3 regions of the Photorhabdus kleinii genome follow, and region 3 is predicted to be linked to each of the others. Evidence: predicted binding sites of a transcription regulator. Region 3 holds the regulator's gene; each other region holds the start of a gene.
The links. The regulator CRP, encoded in region 3, controls carbon source genes, mostly activating them, when cyclic AMP is high. The targets are predictions, from matches to a motif close to ATGTGANNNNNNTCACAT.

Region 1 (5,753 bases), on a different contig from region 3:
TTTCAAGTTGCCTCTTTGTTGGCTGCACTCGCTCACCCCGGTCACATAGTTTGCTATGCTCCCGGGGATTCACTCCCTTGCCGTCGCGATGCATCTTGAAATCAATAGGATATAAATTGTTTTTTGCATCAAATGAAACTTCAAAAAAATTATTTATATCGAAGCTGTAATTTTCAGGCAAAACGACAGAAGAATCTCTCTTTGAAATAATCTCCATTATAATCAAGGTATATTCCACGCCAGATACCTCAAAATCTGCGATATGGGCTTCGCCATATCCCAGGTTTTCTATTTTAAAAGGCATAGAATTTCTCAAAATTTAAATGTGTTGAAACTGTTATTTTCAATATTCTTCAATCAATTGATTTCAGCGCAGTATAATACAAAATCTCTTATTCAAACTTAATGTGAAAGATAAATGCGTGCGGCGCCGCAAAAAAAAGAGGTTACAAAGTTAGTTAGCGATATCTATTAGTCAGAAGTAACAGATATCGCTTTAATTTTATGCTTGTTCTGATTTCAAATTAACTAATCAGGTACCGCTTATTCATTGAAATTGCGGTAGATAATCACGGTTTATTGTTAATACGTCATCCAATAGTGGTGAAGCAATGTCTATATCGGCAACCAGTGGGTTGGTGATCAGTGCCAACAGTGCAGCATTGCGATCACCATGAATCGCTGCTTTGATCGTTAAGCGTTCATAGGTTTTTATCTGTTGTGTCAGAGCATACATACTGTCAGGTAGGCGGCCGAACGTCAGCGGGTGGGCGCCTTCTGCATTAATAATACAGTTGGTTTCAATGACAGCATCGTCCGGTAAACCTCGAATAGCACCGTGATTTGTGGTATTGACTACCAATTGGCTATCGAGATTGTTATGAATGGCGCAAATCAGATCCAATGCAACCTCAGAATAGAATGCACCACCGCGGAAACTGAGTTGTTCTGGCTTGTGATCGAGTTCTGGATCAGCATACAGTTCAAATAGTTCCTGTTCTACTTTCATGACCTGTTCTGCTCGTGTGCCTTGTTCGAACGCAGCCTCGCGCTCTTCCTGTAACATATTGCGGGCTTGGTAGAAGTAGCGGTGATAAGGGCAGGGGATTGCGCCTAGAGCCTTGAGCAGTGGTGGAGGCCAGGGCGCCTCTTGAATATTATTCATGGTTAAGACTGCGCCATTGCATAGCATATCAAGTACCTGTTGAGTTTTATCCTGACCTGCAACCAGTACTTGATGTACCCAGACCATATGATTCAGCCCGGCAAAGCGTAACTGCACATCCTGATAAGGGCGTTGTAGCATATTAGCTATCATGTGGTGCATTGTGACCGGGACATTACATAGGCCGATAATTTTTGCTTTGCTATAGCGGGAAATCGCTTCGGTAACGATCCCGGCTGGATTGGTGAAGTTAATAATCCATGCGTCTGGTGCAAGTTTTTCAACTTTATGGGCAATATCCAGCAAAACGGGGATGGTACGTAATGCTTTGGCAAAGCCGCCTACGCCGGTAGTTTCCTGACCGATCAAGCCATATTTTAGCCCCAGACGCTCGTCCGCAGCGCGAGCCGGAAGCTGGCCGACACGCAGTTGAGTTAAAATAAAATTGGCACCGCGAATGGCGTTATCTGGTGTGAAATGGACGCTGACAATAACGTGTTCCATGCCGTGACGAGCTAACATACGGCGAGTAAGCGCGGCGATAATTTCTACTTTCTGTTTTCCACCGTCAATGTCAACCAATGCCAGTTCAGATAGTGGAATATTTTTTTGGTGTTGAATAAGCCCTTCGACTAATTCAGGTGTGTAGCTGCTACCGCCACCAATAACGGCTATTTTGATTCGTTTCATACCTTTTCCTCTTGCGATGGTATTCGACGATAGAGTTCAATCATATCGCTGGCAAGATCTTGAATAACCATTGCGTTCATTAAATGATCTTGCGCATGGACGGTGATGAGATTGACAGGTAATTTACCGCAGCCTTCATCCAATCCGATGAGGGTAGTTTGAATCGTGTGTGCTTCTTTGATTGCCTGTTGGGATTCTGCCATCAGTGTTTGTGCTGTTTGAAAGTCACCGTTTCTGGCATGTTGTAATGCCATTAGTGCATGACTGCGTGCGCTTCCGGCATGAACCAGCAGTTCTACAATAGTTTTGTCTAAATCCATGTGTAAATCCTCCGAAAATTAGGGTTGGGATTGAGTTTCTACACCGGTGGATGCTGTGTTTTCTCGCTGTTTATCTTCTTCGTTGACCAACTGTTTTTCAAAAATTTTGAAGAAGGGATACCAGATAAAGAGGTCGATTATCGTGAGTATGATCACTAGCACTGCCGCACGATAATCCCAGGCGGCGGAAATCATTGCGCCGAATGGCGCCGGTGTAGTCCAGGGCGAAATAGCGACCATTTTATGCACCAGGTCAAGATGCAGGACGCTGTAGGACAATACTGCATTGACCAATGGCACAACCAGTAATGGAATGAATAAGGTTGGATTCATCACAATCGGTGAGCCAAACAGTAGTGGTTCGTTAATATTGAATATGGACGGAACCACGCTCAGTTTTCCGATAGTACGCAAATGCATAGAACGGCTGCGCAGATAAAGAATCGCCAGAACCAGTGTAGAACCAGAGCCACCAATACAGATATAAAACGACCAGTAAGGGTCAGTAAAAATGTGTGTTGTAGCAGTACCTTGAGCCATTAATGTTGCATTGGCAGCAATATTTGCCATAAAAATAGGGGCCATCAAGCCAGTGACAATATTAGCGCCATGAATACCGGCAAACCACAGTAGGTTAGTAATGAGTAGTGCCAATATAATGGCAGGTAGAGTATCACCGACGGAAATGAGTGGGTGGAACATCTGCATTATGGCTGCGGGAATAAGTAGATTGAATTCACTCTGTAATAGCAAGCTGGCGGGATAAACTGTCAGCAAGATACCTATGACTGGGTACAGAAGTTCAAAAGAACGGGCGATTGCTGGTGGCACTTGTGTTGGCATTCTGATGGTAATGTTATATTTTTTTAGTAAACGCGTTAGTTCAACTGACCAGATAGCGCAAATTAATGCGGTAAATACACCTGCGCCACCGAGGAAATCGAGTGCTATTTTGTTTTCTATTTGTGGTGCTGCTGCTAGCAAAAACGCCATTAGTGACAGTAAAGCCGAAGTTAACCCGTCCAGACCGTAGGATTTAGCTAAACTGTAGGCGGTACCGACCGAAACAAAGACACTCATTAATCCCATCGTCATAAAGTAAGGCATTGTGATGGTGTCCCAGTGAGTTTTGGCAAAGGACAACCAAGCTTGGCCGAATGAGGATGCAGTCTGTAAATCGAAGGGTGGGTTTGCCACAATTAACATTATGCTGCCGATGATCAAAAATGGCATGGCTGAGATAAAGCCGTCACGCATTGCTGTAATATGCCGCTGGTTACCGATTCGCCCGGCAAACGGGATAATGTGGTTTTCTAAAACACGCATAAAAGAGGTATAGAGACTCATGAGGGTACTCCGCGTGATGATGAAATTGCTTATTCCAACAGGCTTAATGCCTTATCGAGAACCTTATCACCACGAAGAGTGCCATAATCCATCATGTCAATAACGTCTATTGGTTTACCAAGTGGTTTGGCGATAGCGGAAAAATGGGCCAATTGATACCTCACCTGTGGGCCGAGTAAAACAACGTCAGCGTCGGCTATCATGTGTTCTAATTCAACCGTGGGAACAGCCTTGATCTCGATGTCCAATGCCCGTTTTATCACTTCTGCCTGCATGCGTTGTACCAGCATGCTGGTGGACATACCGGCAGCACAACACAATAGGATTTTTTTCATTGTTCAATCTCCAGTTTGTTATATCGTTTCTTATGGGATAAGTGGTTGATGAGAGCTTTCACTTTTTATTAAGACTAGCAACTTATGTTAAATATGTTGCGATTTTGTTCGCATATTAATCAAGAATAGTTTAAGGAATAGCGATAGAATGTGATCTTCGTTTGGATTGTACATAGTGTGAAAATGTCAAGTTATGTAGGACGTTGCAGCGAGATTTCTCACTTATGGAATGAGGGTGAGTGCTTGTTTATACCTTGTATGGTTATCGGCTATGGATCGTTAATCTTTGCCTTTTTCATAAATACGCCATATCATCCATATAACTAATATATGCAAAATACGAACTCAAGTAGATACAATATGGAGGCAGTATGATTACTAAATCCCAAACTAAGTCGAAGCATGTCAGCTTTAACTTTCTTTCAATGGATACCATTGAGTTGTCAAACAATAAGGATGTTGCTAAGCATATCAATTTGTCTGATATTCCCGTTGATGAGGCAGATCAATATGTTGTCGTGAAATTGCCAAGATCAATTGATTATTATGATATTAAGCTTGCAATAGCTAGCGCGGTAACTGCTGTCACTACATTCAATAAGCACAAACATTTGCCTTTGGTGACTGAACCATCTGAAAGTGAATTTGCTTACCGTAATGAAGCACGCCTCGAAAAATTAAAAAATCAGATCCTTACTGATTCAAAGTGGCTAACTGCAAGTGAACTTAGCAGATTAACCGGATCTAAATCGATTAATTCCAGCGCTGCGGCAAATCGGTTGAAAAAGTCGAAAAAAATATTCGCATTGCCCATTAATGGTAAAGATCTATTCCCGTTGTATGCTCTAGACGAAGGCGGCCAGCCGTTACCTGTGATAAAAAATGTTATTGAGCTGTTTAAGAACAAAACGCCCTGGTCAATAGCTATTTGGTTTGGTACACCAAATAGTTGGCTCAGTAATAAAAAGCCAAAGGATCTTTTATTAACTCAACTTGATGATGTTTATATGGCAGCCAAAGAAGAAGTTGAAGGGCCACGTCATGGTTGATGATGAAAAGGAGCTTCAAGAAAATATACCATTTCCTCCAGAGAATACAGGAGTTAAGGTTCAAAAGTGGAAAGCTGGTACACCTATGAACGTATTCATAGAATTAAGTTTAAAGGGATTGAATTTAATCCTGGCATTGGCAATGCTCGTTTTAGCCCGTTCAAAAATAATGGAATTTTCATTCCGACAATCTATGGTGGTGAAAATATAGGAGTAGCTATTATGGAGACGATTTTACATGATATTCCATTGAATTGCTCCGGTATACCTGTTTATCTTGGTAAACTAGATGACTTAGTGCGTAGCCAAATTATTCCGAGAAAAAATATCAAGTATGTGGATATCAATCCACGAATACTGAAGAAGTGGGGAATTATTCAGTGCCAGCTAGTAGAATCAGAAGCATCGGATTATCATATTACTCGGAGATGGGCAGCCCAAATTTATCATGATAATCCTGATGCTCAAGCAATTCGATGGTCTTCTAAGCAGCACGGTGGCAAAGCGATAATAATTTTTGGGGATCGAGTAAAAGAAGGCGATTTGAGTGTGTCTATTGAATCTGAGCCAGCAGCTACTTCTAAAGAAGTTAACGAAAAACTTAAAGACCTTGCCGATGAGATGGAGTTAGTTCTGGTGCCTAAAAATATTACATAAATATCCGCTGATTTTCATCATTAGGGTAGTTTTTAAGTCGTTCGATTAAACTATTATTTTACAAGTGGTTGCGGGCTGTTCTGTGTTATGACGAAATATTATGCTCTTCTGGGGCTGAAATGGATTTAACTTATTGAATCCTAAAAATAGTTTTTTTATTCTTTACCTATACAGTTCATTTACAACTATT
Region 2 (5,753 bases), on a different contig from region 3:
AAAGTCACCGCGCATATTTTCCGTGTCGGGACGTATAAATCAGCCGTTGAACCAGTTATGCGTGATGATATGTCTCCCGCTGCCCGCGAAGCTGATAGCCGTTGGATCAACGGTCTGTGGGATAACTACCTCAATACTGTCGCTGCCAACCGCAAGCTTTCTGTTCATCAAGTATTCCCAGGCGCTGATGAGATGATTGCTAACTTACGTGCTGTTGGCGGAGACAATGCGCAATATGCACTTAAATACAAACTGGTCGATTATGTTGCGCCACGCAATGTCATTGAAAATGATATGACAAAAGCCTTTGGTTGGGACGAGAAAAACCGTCACTTCAATGCTATCAGCATTTATGATTATGCACCGCAATTAGTAGAAGGCAGGTTATCATCTAAAGGTAATATCGCCGTTATTGTCGCACAAGGTGCAATCATCGATGGGCAGCAGACTCAAGGTATGGTTGGCGGTGACACGACCGCCGCGCAAATCCGTCAAGCTCGTCTGGATGATAATATCAAAGCCGTTATTCTGCGGGTAAACAGCCCTGGTGGCAGTGTGAGTGCTTCTGATGTTATCCGCACTGAACTGGCTGCGCTACGTGCAACGAATAAACCTGTGGTGGTTTCTATGGGGGGAATGGCCGCGTCCGGTGGCTATTGGATCTCTACCCCGGCTAATTACATCATCGCAAACCAAAGTACGTTGACGGGTTCTATCGGTATCTTCGGTGTCATTACCACTTATGAAAACAGTCTGGAACATATTGGTATCCACACCGATGGCGTTTCTACCACACCACTCGCGGGCATTTCTGTTACTAAAGGACTCAGCAAAGAGTTCTCAGCACTGATGCAACTTAATATTGAGAACGGCTATAACAACTTTATTGGCCTTGTTGCTGCTTCACGCCATAAAACACGTGAAGAAGTCGATAAAATTGCTCAGGGGCATGTGTGGACGGGTAATGATGCGAAAACCAATGGATTGGTCGACCAATTAGGGGATTTCGATGATGCGGTCACCAAAGCGGCTGAATTGGCGAAATTGGATAACCCTGAGCTTGACTGGATGCAACCTGAAATGTCATTCAGTGAGTTGCTGATGAACCAGTTGACAACAACCGCACAGGCTATCGTGCCGGAAGCAGTTCAAGCCTGGCTACCCGCTCCATTGGTGCAGGTAGCTCAGGAAGTGAAACAACAGAGTGAGTTCTATCGCCATCTGAATGATCCACAAAATCGTTATGCATTCTGTTTAAATTGCGGAGATGTTCGCTAAACAACCTATACCCAATGGATTTCAAGATGCATCGCGACGGCAAGGGAGTAAATCCCCGGGAGCATAGGTAACGATGTGACCGGGGTGAGCGAGTGCAGCCAACAAAGAGGCAACTTGAAAGATAACGGGTATAACAATGCATGATTCTAGTAATAACTCGATTAATTTAGCCTGACAGATTCCCTGTCAGGCTTTTTTTATTCTGCAATACTCCTATAATCCTGCTGATCTTTTTATGGGGTACAGTCATGCAGAAGAAATCTATTTATGTCGTCTATACTGGTGGAACCATTGGGATGCAACGCTCATCTCAGGGATACATCCCCGTTTCCGGGCATTTACAACGCCAATTAACAAAGATGCCCGAATTTCATCGACCGGAGATGCCGACATTCACCATCCGTGAACATCAACCATTGATCGATTCTTCTGATATGACTCCAGAAGACTGGCAATTTATCGCTGATGATATCCGAGAAAATTACCATGATTATGATGGGTTCGTGATCCTGCATGGCACGGATACAATGGCATTTACGGCATCTGCCCTCTCCTTTATGTTTGAGAATCTGGGTAAACCAGTCATTGTCACCGGGTCACAAATCCCATTGGAAGCACTGCGCTCTGATGGGCAGACAAACTTGTTGAATGCGCTTTATCTTGCCGCTAATTACCCGGTTAACGAGGTCAGCCTGTTTTTCAATAATAAACTGTTTCGTGGGAACCGGACCGTCAAAGCACATGCCGACGGTTTCGATGCTTTTACTTCACCAAACTGTTCTCCATTAATGGAAGCCGGTATTAATATTAAAACCTTCAATACAGATTCCACCTTTGCTAGTCACGGTAAATTTATTACCCATCAGATTACCCCTCAGCCCATTGGCGTAATCACCATTTATCCCGGCCTTTCCAGTCAGATTGTGAATAATATTTTGATGCAACCAGTTAAGGCTCTCATCCTGCGCTCATATGGCGTCGGAAACGCACCTCAACACCCTGAATTATTAAAAGAGCTAAAACAGGCAACAGAGAGAGGGATCGTGGTCGTTAATTTGACTCAATGCATTTCTGGCCGAGTAAATATGGAAGGGTATGCAACGGGCCATGCTCTGGCTGAAGCGGGGGTGATAAGCGGCTACGATATGACTTTTGAAGCAACTTTAACCAAGTTGCACTATTTACTCAGTCAACCCTATGGCAATGAAAAAATTCGTTATTTAATGCAACAAAATTTACGTGGTGAATTAAGTTATGCTGATAAATAATCAAGGAAAGAGATGAAAACGACCCTATTACTTATTGATCTACAGAACGACTTCTGTACCGGCGGTGCTTTAGCCGTAGAAGAGAGTGAACAAGTCATTGCTGCGGCAAATCAGGCGATTGCTATTTGTCTGAAACACAATATCAGCATTATTGCCAGCCAAGACTGGCATCCTGCTGAACATATGAGCTTTGCCGTAAATTCCGGCCAGAAGATCGGCAATATCGGTCTATTAAACGGTATTCCACAAGTATGGTGGCCGGTACACTGCGTTCAAAGTCAGCATGGCGCTGATTTCCATCCACAGCTAAACAAGCAAGCAATTGTTGAAATTTTCCACAAAGGAGAAAATCCACAGATCGATAGTTACAGTGCTTTCTTTGACAACGGCCATCAGAATAAAACCCGACTTGATGACTGGTTACAAACACAGCAAATTGAACGCCTGTTTATTATTGGGATTGCCACTGACTATTGTGTGAAATTTACCGCGCTAGATGCGCTGGCATTAGGTTATGAAACCTGGGTCATTACGGATGGCTGTCGAGGGGTTAACCTTAGTCCAAATGATAGCCAATCAGCCTTCAAAGAGCTAAAAGAGCAAGGCGCTATATTGATAGAACTTGATCAACTAGAAGATGCTCTTCTCTGATATCAATCCAAGGTCAGGCTGAGTCTTACACACTCAGCCTTTTCATATCTAATTTGCCAAAGATTATGGCTTGAATGTTGCCACCATTTTAGACTGAAAGATCGCTTTCAGTTCTTGTTTACTCTTCATCACCAACTGACCATCAGTACCAATCGTCATATGCTGCGGATCATGGTTATGCCTTGATTGCCATAGCATAATCATTTGCAAACTATGCTCTTTCTGCTCTACCGTTAAAGGCACACCATCCTGCCATTTACCCAGTTCTACTGCCTGAACCAAGCGTTGATATATTTCTGGTGTCATTACAGATAACAGATCATCCAGTTCCATTGATATTTCCTCATTATTTTCCAGAATTAGCTGAAACGATTTTTTACGTAAACTAAGATTATGCCCGCAATAATAAAAACGATTAACCTACTGTTTTTTCGCCTGTATTTTCATCAGTAAAGCTTAATGCAACCGAGTTGATACAAAAACGCTCTCCTGTCGGCTGCGGTCCATCAGGGAACACATGCCCCAAATGAGCATTACAATGACCGCAACGAACCTCAATACGATGCATATTGTGACTATCATCATCAAGATACTGCACTGCATCATGAGTGGCAGGCTGGTAAAAACTCGGCCAGCCACAACCAGAATCAAATTTAGTGTCGGACATAAATAACGGCTGCTCGCAGCACAAACAATGATACACGCCACTTTTCTTATTATGTAGCAATTTCCCTGAAAATGGCGGCTCTGTCCCGGCATTCTGGGTTACGTGACGCTGAATATCAGTTAGTTCTTTATAAAGGGAAACATCAGGATTCTTAGTCATAACGACCACCTTAATAATAAGACTCATGTTCTCAATAAAATTGATTAATAATAACAAAAAATTAACATTACATCAGTGGAATTTATTTTAAGTGGTTAACTGAATCTGTCTATACCCTATGGATTTCAAGATGGATCGCGACGGCAAGGGAGCGAATCCCCGGGAGTATAGGTAACTATGTGACTGGGGTGAGTGAATGCAGCCAACAAAGAGGCAACTTGAAAGATAACGGGTATATCCTACTATTTGTGATGTGACTCGCATATCTAACCAATTAACTTTCAATATCTGTCTGCACCTTGATAATGATGGGCGGCTCGATTGCCAGTACCCTATAGCAAGCGTCTAAATGATGAACTCAAAGCTAATGTTTTTCAGCTATTGACACGATTCCGCTTGACGGCTGGCAAGGTTTTGGTAACTTTAGTAATAATTTTTAATTCACTAAAAAATAGCTGGTGGAACACTATGACTATCAAAGTAGGTATCAACGGTTTTGGTCGTATTGGCCGTATTGTTTTCCGTGCTGCACAAGAACGTTCAGACATCGAAATCGTTGCAATCAACGATTTGCTCGACGCCGAATACATGGCTTACATGCTGAAATACGATTCAACTCACGGTCGCTTCAACGGCACTGTTGAAGTAAAAGACGGCCGCCTGATTGTTAACGGCAAAGCTATCCGCGTTACAGCAGAAAGAGATCCAGCTAACCTGAAATGGAATGAAGTAGGTGTTGATGTTGTTGCAGAAGCAACAGGTATCTTCCTGACTGACGAAACTGCACGTAAGCACATTGCCGCTGGTGCGAAAAAAGTTGTTCTGACCGGCCCATCCAAAGATGACACGCCTATGTTTGTTATGGGAGTTAATCACAAAACTTATGCAGGCCAGGAGATCGTTTCCAATGCTTCCTGTACCACTAACTGTCTGGCACCGCTGGCTAAAGTTATCAATGATAAATTCCGCATTGTTGAAGGTCTGATGACCACTGTTCACGCAACAACGGCAACTCAGAAAACAGTTGACGGTCCTTCTGCGAAAGATTGGCGTGGTGGTCGTGGCGCTGCTCAGAATATTATCCCATCATCTACCGGCGCAGCTAAAGCTGTGGGTAAAGTTATCCCTGAACTAAATGGTAAGCTGACTGGCATGGCTTTCCGCGTTCCTACTCCTAACGTATCTGTTGTTGACCTGACTGTACGTCTGGAAAAACCAGCTACTTATCAACAAATCTGCGATGCAATCAAAGATGCGGCTGAAGGTGAACTGAAAGGCGTTCTGGGTTACACCGAAGATGATGTCGTATCTAACGATTTCAATGGCGAAAAACTGACTTCTGTATTTGACGCAAAAGCAGGTATCGCTCTGAACGACAACTTTGTAAAACTGGTTTCCTGGTACGACAACGAAACCGGTTACTCTAACAAAGTTCTGGATCTGATTGCTCATATCTCCAAATAACTGAGTAATTACTTTGTCTGAAAAGAGCTGCCTTCCCCCGGCAGCTCTTTTGTTTCAATCTGTGTACAACATGCGTTATTCTTGGGCTATTGCCATTAGCCCGGCTTTGGTTCTACAAGGTTATACGGATGAACGATAAAATCTTTTCATTACCGGTTGCAGAACAGATTTCTCCTGCTATTAGTCAACGAAATATAGATGGCTTTCCACTGATAGTCGTCTCTCATCCTAAAGTTCGTGGTGCAATCAGCTTACAAGGGGCGCAC
Region 3 (5,753 bases):
ACAAGCGATGCCCGTTATTTTCTAAGCTGGTTAAAACAGACCTACGGTGATGCCCCCACATCAGCCGTAGGTTATTCAGTCGGCGGTAATATGCTGGCCTGCTATCTGGCAGAAGAAAAAACAGATGCTCAGATCAATGCTGCCGTTATTGTTTCTGCTCCTCTGATGCTGGCAGCCTGTTCCCTGCGGATAGAAAAAGGATTTTCTCAGGTTTATGAACGCTATTTACTTAATAGCCTGAAACGTAATGCCACCCGTAAATTGTTACGCTACCCCGGTTCACTCCCCATTAATCTGTCTCAGGTAAAAAGATTGAAACATATTCGAGAATTTGATGAAATTGTAACCGCAAAAATCCACGGCTTTAAAAATGCAGCGGACTACTACCGCCAGTGCAGTGCTCTGCCGCGTCTGCCTGATATTACTGTGCCACTGCTGATTATTCATGCTAAAGACGATCCTTTTATGGCGCCGGAAGTTGTCCCTGATCTCAAAATGTTACCCAAAAATATTGAATATCAAATGACAGAATATGGTGGACATGTCGGCTTTGTCAGTGGTTCGTTGAAGAAACCACAAATGTGGCTGGAACAACGCATCCCAAATTGGCTGTCATCTTATCTGGAGCAACCACAATGATTATTCCGTGGCAACAACTGGAACCAGAAACTCTGCTAAATTTGATAGAGAGTTTTATCTTGCGGGAAGGCACTGATTATGGAGAAGATGAAAAATCGCTGGAGCAGAAGGTCGCTGACATTCGCCGTCAGTTGAAACGGGGAGATGTTATGCTGGTGTGGTCTGAACTGCATGAGAGCATCAATATTGTGCCAAAAGAAATGTTCCATTCTTAACATTATGGAGTTTACTGAATGTCTGTCAAACATCCGATTATTGCAATTACCGGCTCCAGCGGTGCCGGAACAACAACAACCAGTTTAGCTTTCCGTAAGATTTTCCAGCAACTTAACATCAGTGCCGCGCAGATAGAAGGAGATAGTTTCCACCGTTACACCCGCCCTGAAATGGATGCCGCAATCCGTAAAGCCAAAGAGCAAGGCAGGCATATCAGTTATTTTGGGCCAGAAGCCAATGATTTTGGCATGCTGGAAAAAACCATGATCGATTATGGTGAAATCGGTGAAGGCCGCTGTCGGAAATATCTTCATACCTATGACGATGCCGTCCCTTACAACCAGCTCCCCGGTACCTTTACGCCGTGGGAATCCTTACCCAAGCAGACTGATGTGCTGTTTTATGAAGGTCTGCACGGTGGCGTTGTCACACCACAACATAATGTTGCCAGTCATGTTGATCTGCTCGTGGGCGTCGTGCCGATTGTCAACCTTGAATGGATACAGAAACTTGTCCGCGATACCGGAGAACGAGGACACTCGCAGGAAGCTGTGATGGATTCCGTCGTGCGTTCTATGGATGATTATATTAACTACATTACGCCACAATTCTCGCGAACACATATCAACTTCCAACGTGTCCCTACCGTTGATACATCCAATCCATTCTCAGCCAAAGCCATTCCATCACTGGATGAAAGTTTTATTGTCATCCGCTTCCGTGATCTGACTCAAATTGATTTCCCATACTTGTTAGCAATGTTACAAGGCTCATTCGTTTCAAGCATTAATACCATCGTGGTCCCCGGTGGAAAAATGGGATTAGCAATGGAATTAATTATGACGCCATTGGTACAGCGATTACTGGAAGGGGAAAAGATTTGTTAATCAGCGCCTGAGGTCAATTTAACAAATCCAGTACTTAAAATTTGCATCTTATATTATTCAGTTAAAAAAACAGGTAACTGAGATAATTAGTTACCTGTTGTTATTTTTTAATCAAAAATAATTTCTCAATCTATCTCTTTAATTTCAAAACTGTGGGTAATTTCAACTGATTTCCCCAACATCAACGAAACAGAGCAATATTTTTCCGCGGAAAGCATGACTGCACGTTCAACCGCTTTATCTATTAAATCCTTACCCGTAACAATAAAATGCAGATTAATATGAGTAAACAAGCGTGGCACCTCTTCACGACGGCGGGAAGTTAATTTTACTTCACAATCTCTGATGTCATACCTGCCTTTCTGCAAAATAGAAACTACATCAACCGTACTGCAACCACCGGCTGCTATTAATACCATTTCCATTGGACTCGGTGCCTTATCGCCGGCATTACCATCCATCATGATCTGATGACCGGAAGATGACTCCCCCAAAAGAGACAATCCTTCAACCCATTTTACCCGCGCTTGCATAAATACCTCTTAAGTCGTTCTTTGCATCCAAGCCTACTCTTTCAGTATTAAGCTAGCAATCTAATGAGCGGTTTATTATGCTGAAACAATACAAGACAAGACAGAAGCCTTTTCCTGTGTTAAAAACAGAAGTGGGCCAGGTATATATAGGTTAAGATCAATACCCTAGGGTTCAAATTTCAGATAACCTATATAAAACCCTTACCTGTCGGTTTTTCAACAAACTAATGTTAAGCTAGTGTCTTTATAAGCCAGCCTGACGAGAAACTTTTAGATTCTCGTGTTATTTAGGCAGCGATAACAACAGAGGATGAAACGAATGGTTCTCGGCAAGCCACAAACAGACCCCACTCTTGAATGGTTTTTGTCACACTGCCATATTCATAAATATCCATCTAAAAGTACGCTTATTCATCAAGGCGAAAAAGCAGAGACGCTTTACTACATCGTAAAAGGCTCTGTTGCGGTTTTGATTAAAGATGAAGAAGGCAAAGAGATGATCCTCTCCTATTTAAATCAGGGGGATTTCATTGGTGAACTTGGATTATTTGAAGAGGGGCAAGAGCGTACAGCCTGGGTACGGGCCAAAAGCGCCTGTGAAGTAGCTGAAATCTCCTATAAAAAATTCCGTCAACTGATTCAGGTAAACCCGGATATTTTGATGCGTTTATCTGCCCAAATGGCAAACCGTTTGCAAACAACTTCTGAGAAAGTCGGTAATCTGGCTTTCCTGGATGTTACCGGCCGGATTGCCCAAACTTTATTGAATCTGGCGAAACAACCAGATGCAATGACCCACCCGGACGGAATGCAAATCAAAATCACGCGTCAGGAAATTGGCCAGATTGTTGGCTGTTCCCGCGAAACGGTTGGTCGCATTCTGAAAATGCTAGAAGATCAAAACTTGATCTCCGCACACGGTAAAACTATTGTTGTTTACGGTACACGTTAACGCCTGATTAATCAGCGCATAATCCTGCGCTGATTTCTCTTATATTTAATTACACCAACTGGTTAATTGCCTGCTCTAACCGCTCCATTCCTTGAGCAATCTCTTCTTCACTAATAATCAACGAAGGCGTGAAACGCAATACATCACCACCCGCACTCAACAACATTAAGCCATTTTCAGCCGCCAGTTGCAGAATATCTTTGGCTTTTCCTTGATATGGTGCTTTGAGTTCTGCACCAATCAGCAAACCCTTTCCTCGGATTTCACCAAATATCGAATGTTTCTGATTGATATCATTCAGAAAATTCATCATCAAATTATGGCGTTTCTCAACTCCCTCCAGAACTGTTGGTGTATTAATAATATCAAAAGCAGCATTTGCAACTGCACAAGCCAACGGATTACCGCCGTAAGTTGTACCGTGAGTTCCCGGCGTCATCGCTGAAGCAATATTCTCTGTCGTCAGCATAGCGCTAATAGGGAAGCCATTTCCCAATGCTTTTGCTGTGGTAATGATGTCCGGCGTAACATCATAATACATATAAGAAAATAGCTTACCGGTACGTCCCATCCCACTTTGCACTTCATCAAACACCAACAGCACCTGATGCTTATCGCAAAGCTCACGCAACCCACGAATAAATGCCGGTGCTGCCGGCGTGACTCCCCCTTCTCCCTGTACAGGCTCCAATACAACAGCACAAGTATGGTCATCTATGACAGCCTTCACTGCATCTAAGTCATTAAAAGGCACATGAATAATATCCGCGGGTTTTGGCCCAAAACCATCAGCATATTTTGGCTGACCACCCACGGAGACAGTAAATAAGGTGCGACCATGAAAACCCTGATGAAATGCGATAATTTTGGTTTTATAGGGACTGTGACGCGTAATGGCATAGTGGCGAGCCAGTTTAAATGCCGCTTCATTCGCTTCTGCTCCTGAGTTGGCAAAAAATACCCGCTCAGCAAAAGTCGCATCAATCAGTTTCTGCGCCAAAATCAAAGCCGGTTCATTGGTAAAAATGTTACTGATATGCCAAAGTTTCTCCCCCTGCTGCTTCAAAACATCCACTAACGCAGGATGACAATGGCCCAAAGCTACAACAGCAATCCCTCCCGCAAAATCAATATACTCTTTCCCTTGCTGATCCCATACACGACTACCTTGCCCTGTCACCGGAATAAACTGCGCTGGTGAATAAATTGGCAACATAACTTGATCGTATGCGTTTCTATCTACTGCGGTATGCTCCTTCATTTTCCCACCCGTTTTCTATATACACGCCATTCAAAAGTGAAATTATAATCACTGAATATGCATAAAAAATCAAAGATGGGCAAATGAAAAAGATGGATAAATGAAGAAATTATCGGTATCTGGTTAATATCTCAGAAAGTTGCTCAGCAACTGGTGACCTTGCTCACTGAGAATACTTTCAGGGTGGAACTGCACCCCTTCCAGCGGTAGAGTGCGATGACGAATGCCCATAATTTCATCGACATTGCCGTTATGCTGGCTCCATGCGGTGACTTCAAATGAGGCTGGTAATGTCTCTGCGGCAATCACCAATGAATGGTAACGAGTCGCGGTTAATGGCCGGTTAAGCCCTTTGAACACACCTTGCTGATTATGGTGAATAGCAGAAGTTTTTCCATGCATCACTTCCCTGGCTTTTACCACGCTGGCACCAAACGCCTGCCCAATTGCCTGATGTCCAAGACAAACACCAAGAATCGGCAACTTATCCGAAAAATGAGAAATCGCAGCCAGAGAAATTCCTGCTTCATTTGGGGTACAAGAGCCAGGGGAAATCACCAGATGAGTAGGCATCAATCTCTCAATATCTTCAAGTTGCAGTTCATCATTACGCTTAACTAAAACATCTGTACCCAATTCACAAAAATATTGATATAAGTTATATGTAAAAGAATCATAGTTATCTATTATTAGTAACATAGGAGTCTATCCTACTCATTTTTATCGCTGTATTTGTTGCCCTGCCACTCCTGCAATTTGTTTATCCTGCACAACTGGCTCCAGATAAAACGGCCTCGCGACAACGGGGCGGCTATCATAGCACATCAATATTTGTAGCATAGTACAACAAAATCAATGGCTGTTTTTTCCTTAATCAACTTACTCTCATACCCTACAAAACATATGCTCTATTTTGATATTCAATAAGTAAAGGTAATTGTTATGAAGACAAAACTGATTATAGCATCTCTTTTTTTACTGTCCTTCTCCACGCTGGCTGTTACTAAAACTGCTAACATTTTCTTCCCGGAAAAAGGGGTGGTTTGTGATAAAAAAGGAAAATATTGCTCTGATCAAAAAGGGCTATCGCTAAAATTAACCGAAAGGTATTTAGGGAAAAGAGCGGCAAAACACCTGAAAAAAGAGTTTGGTGATGGAAAAGATATCGACTTTTCATCTTACACTTTAAGTAACGGCATACATTGTGAGAGTAAAGAGAAGAAATGTTACAAAGACAGATATTATCCACGAACCGAAGTAAATAA

Region 1: the regulator CRP is predicted to act here: its motif matches at 3,954-3,971, upstream of LG003_RS00335 (PTS sugar transporter subunit IIB).
Region 2: the regulator CRP is predicted to act here: its motif matches at 4,270-4,287, upstream of gapA (glyceraldehyde-3-phosphate dehydrogenase).

What each region holds. Positions count from the first base shown of each region.
Region 1 covers NZ_JAJAFY010000001.1:73,063-78,815, forward strand. The annotation lists gene LG003_RS00315 (hypothetical protein) at 1-304, opposite strand, end outside; gene LG003_RS00320 (6-phospho-beta-glucosidase) at 548-1,855, opposite strand; gene LG003_RS00325 (PTS lactose/cellobiose transporter subunit IIA) at 1,852-2,175, opposite strand; gene LG003_RS00330 (PTS sugar transporter subunit IIC) at 2,194-3,522, opposite strand; gene LG003_RS00335 (PTS sugar transporter subunit IIB) at 3,552-3,857, opposite strand; gene LG003_RS00340 (DUF2384 domain-containing protein) at 4,229-4,906, shown strand; gene LG003_RS00345 (RES family NAD+ phosphorylase) at 4,973-5,563, shown strand.
Region 2 covers NZ_JAJAFY010000001.1:286,836-292,588, reverse strand. The annotation lists gene sppA (signal peptide peptidase SppA) at 1-1,278, shown strand, start outside; gene ansA (asparaginase) at 1,527-2,546, shown strand; gene pncA (bifunctional nicotinamidase/pyrazinamidase) at 2,559-3,197, shown strand; gene LG003_RS01355 (YeaC family protein) at 3,261-3,530, opposite strand; gene msrB (peptide-methionine (R)-S-oxide reductase MsrB) at 3,613-4,023, opposite strand; gene gapA (glyceraldehyde-3-phosphate dehydrogenase) at 4,492-5,487, shown strand; gene LG003_RS01340 (D-hexose-6-phosphate mutarotase) at 5,616-5,753, shown strand, end outside.
Region 3 covers NZ_JAJAFY010000066.1:1,231-6,983, forward strand. The annotation lists gene LG003_RS20895 (hydrolase) at 1-639, shown strand, start outside; gene LG003_RS20900 (YheU family protein) at 636-854, shown strand; gene LG003_RS20905 (phosphoribulokinase) at 873-1,742, shown strand; gene LG003_RS20910 (OsmC family protein) at 1,868-2,275, opposite strand; gene crp (cAMP-activated global transcriptional regulator CRP) at 2,595-3,227, shown strand; gene argD (bifunctional acetylornithine/succinyldiaminopimelate transaminase) at 3,277-4,488, opposite strand; gene LG003_RS20925 (aminodeoxychorismate synthase component II) at 4,612-5,187, opposite strand; gene LG003_RS20930 (YcgJ family protein) at 5,431-5,753, shown strand, end outside.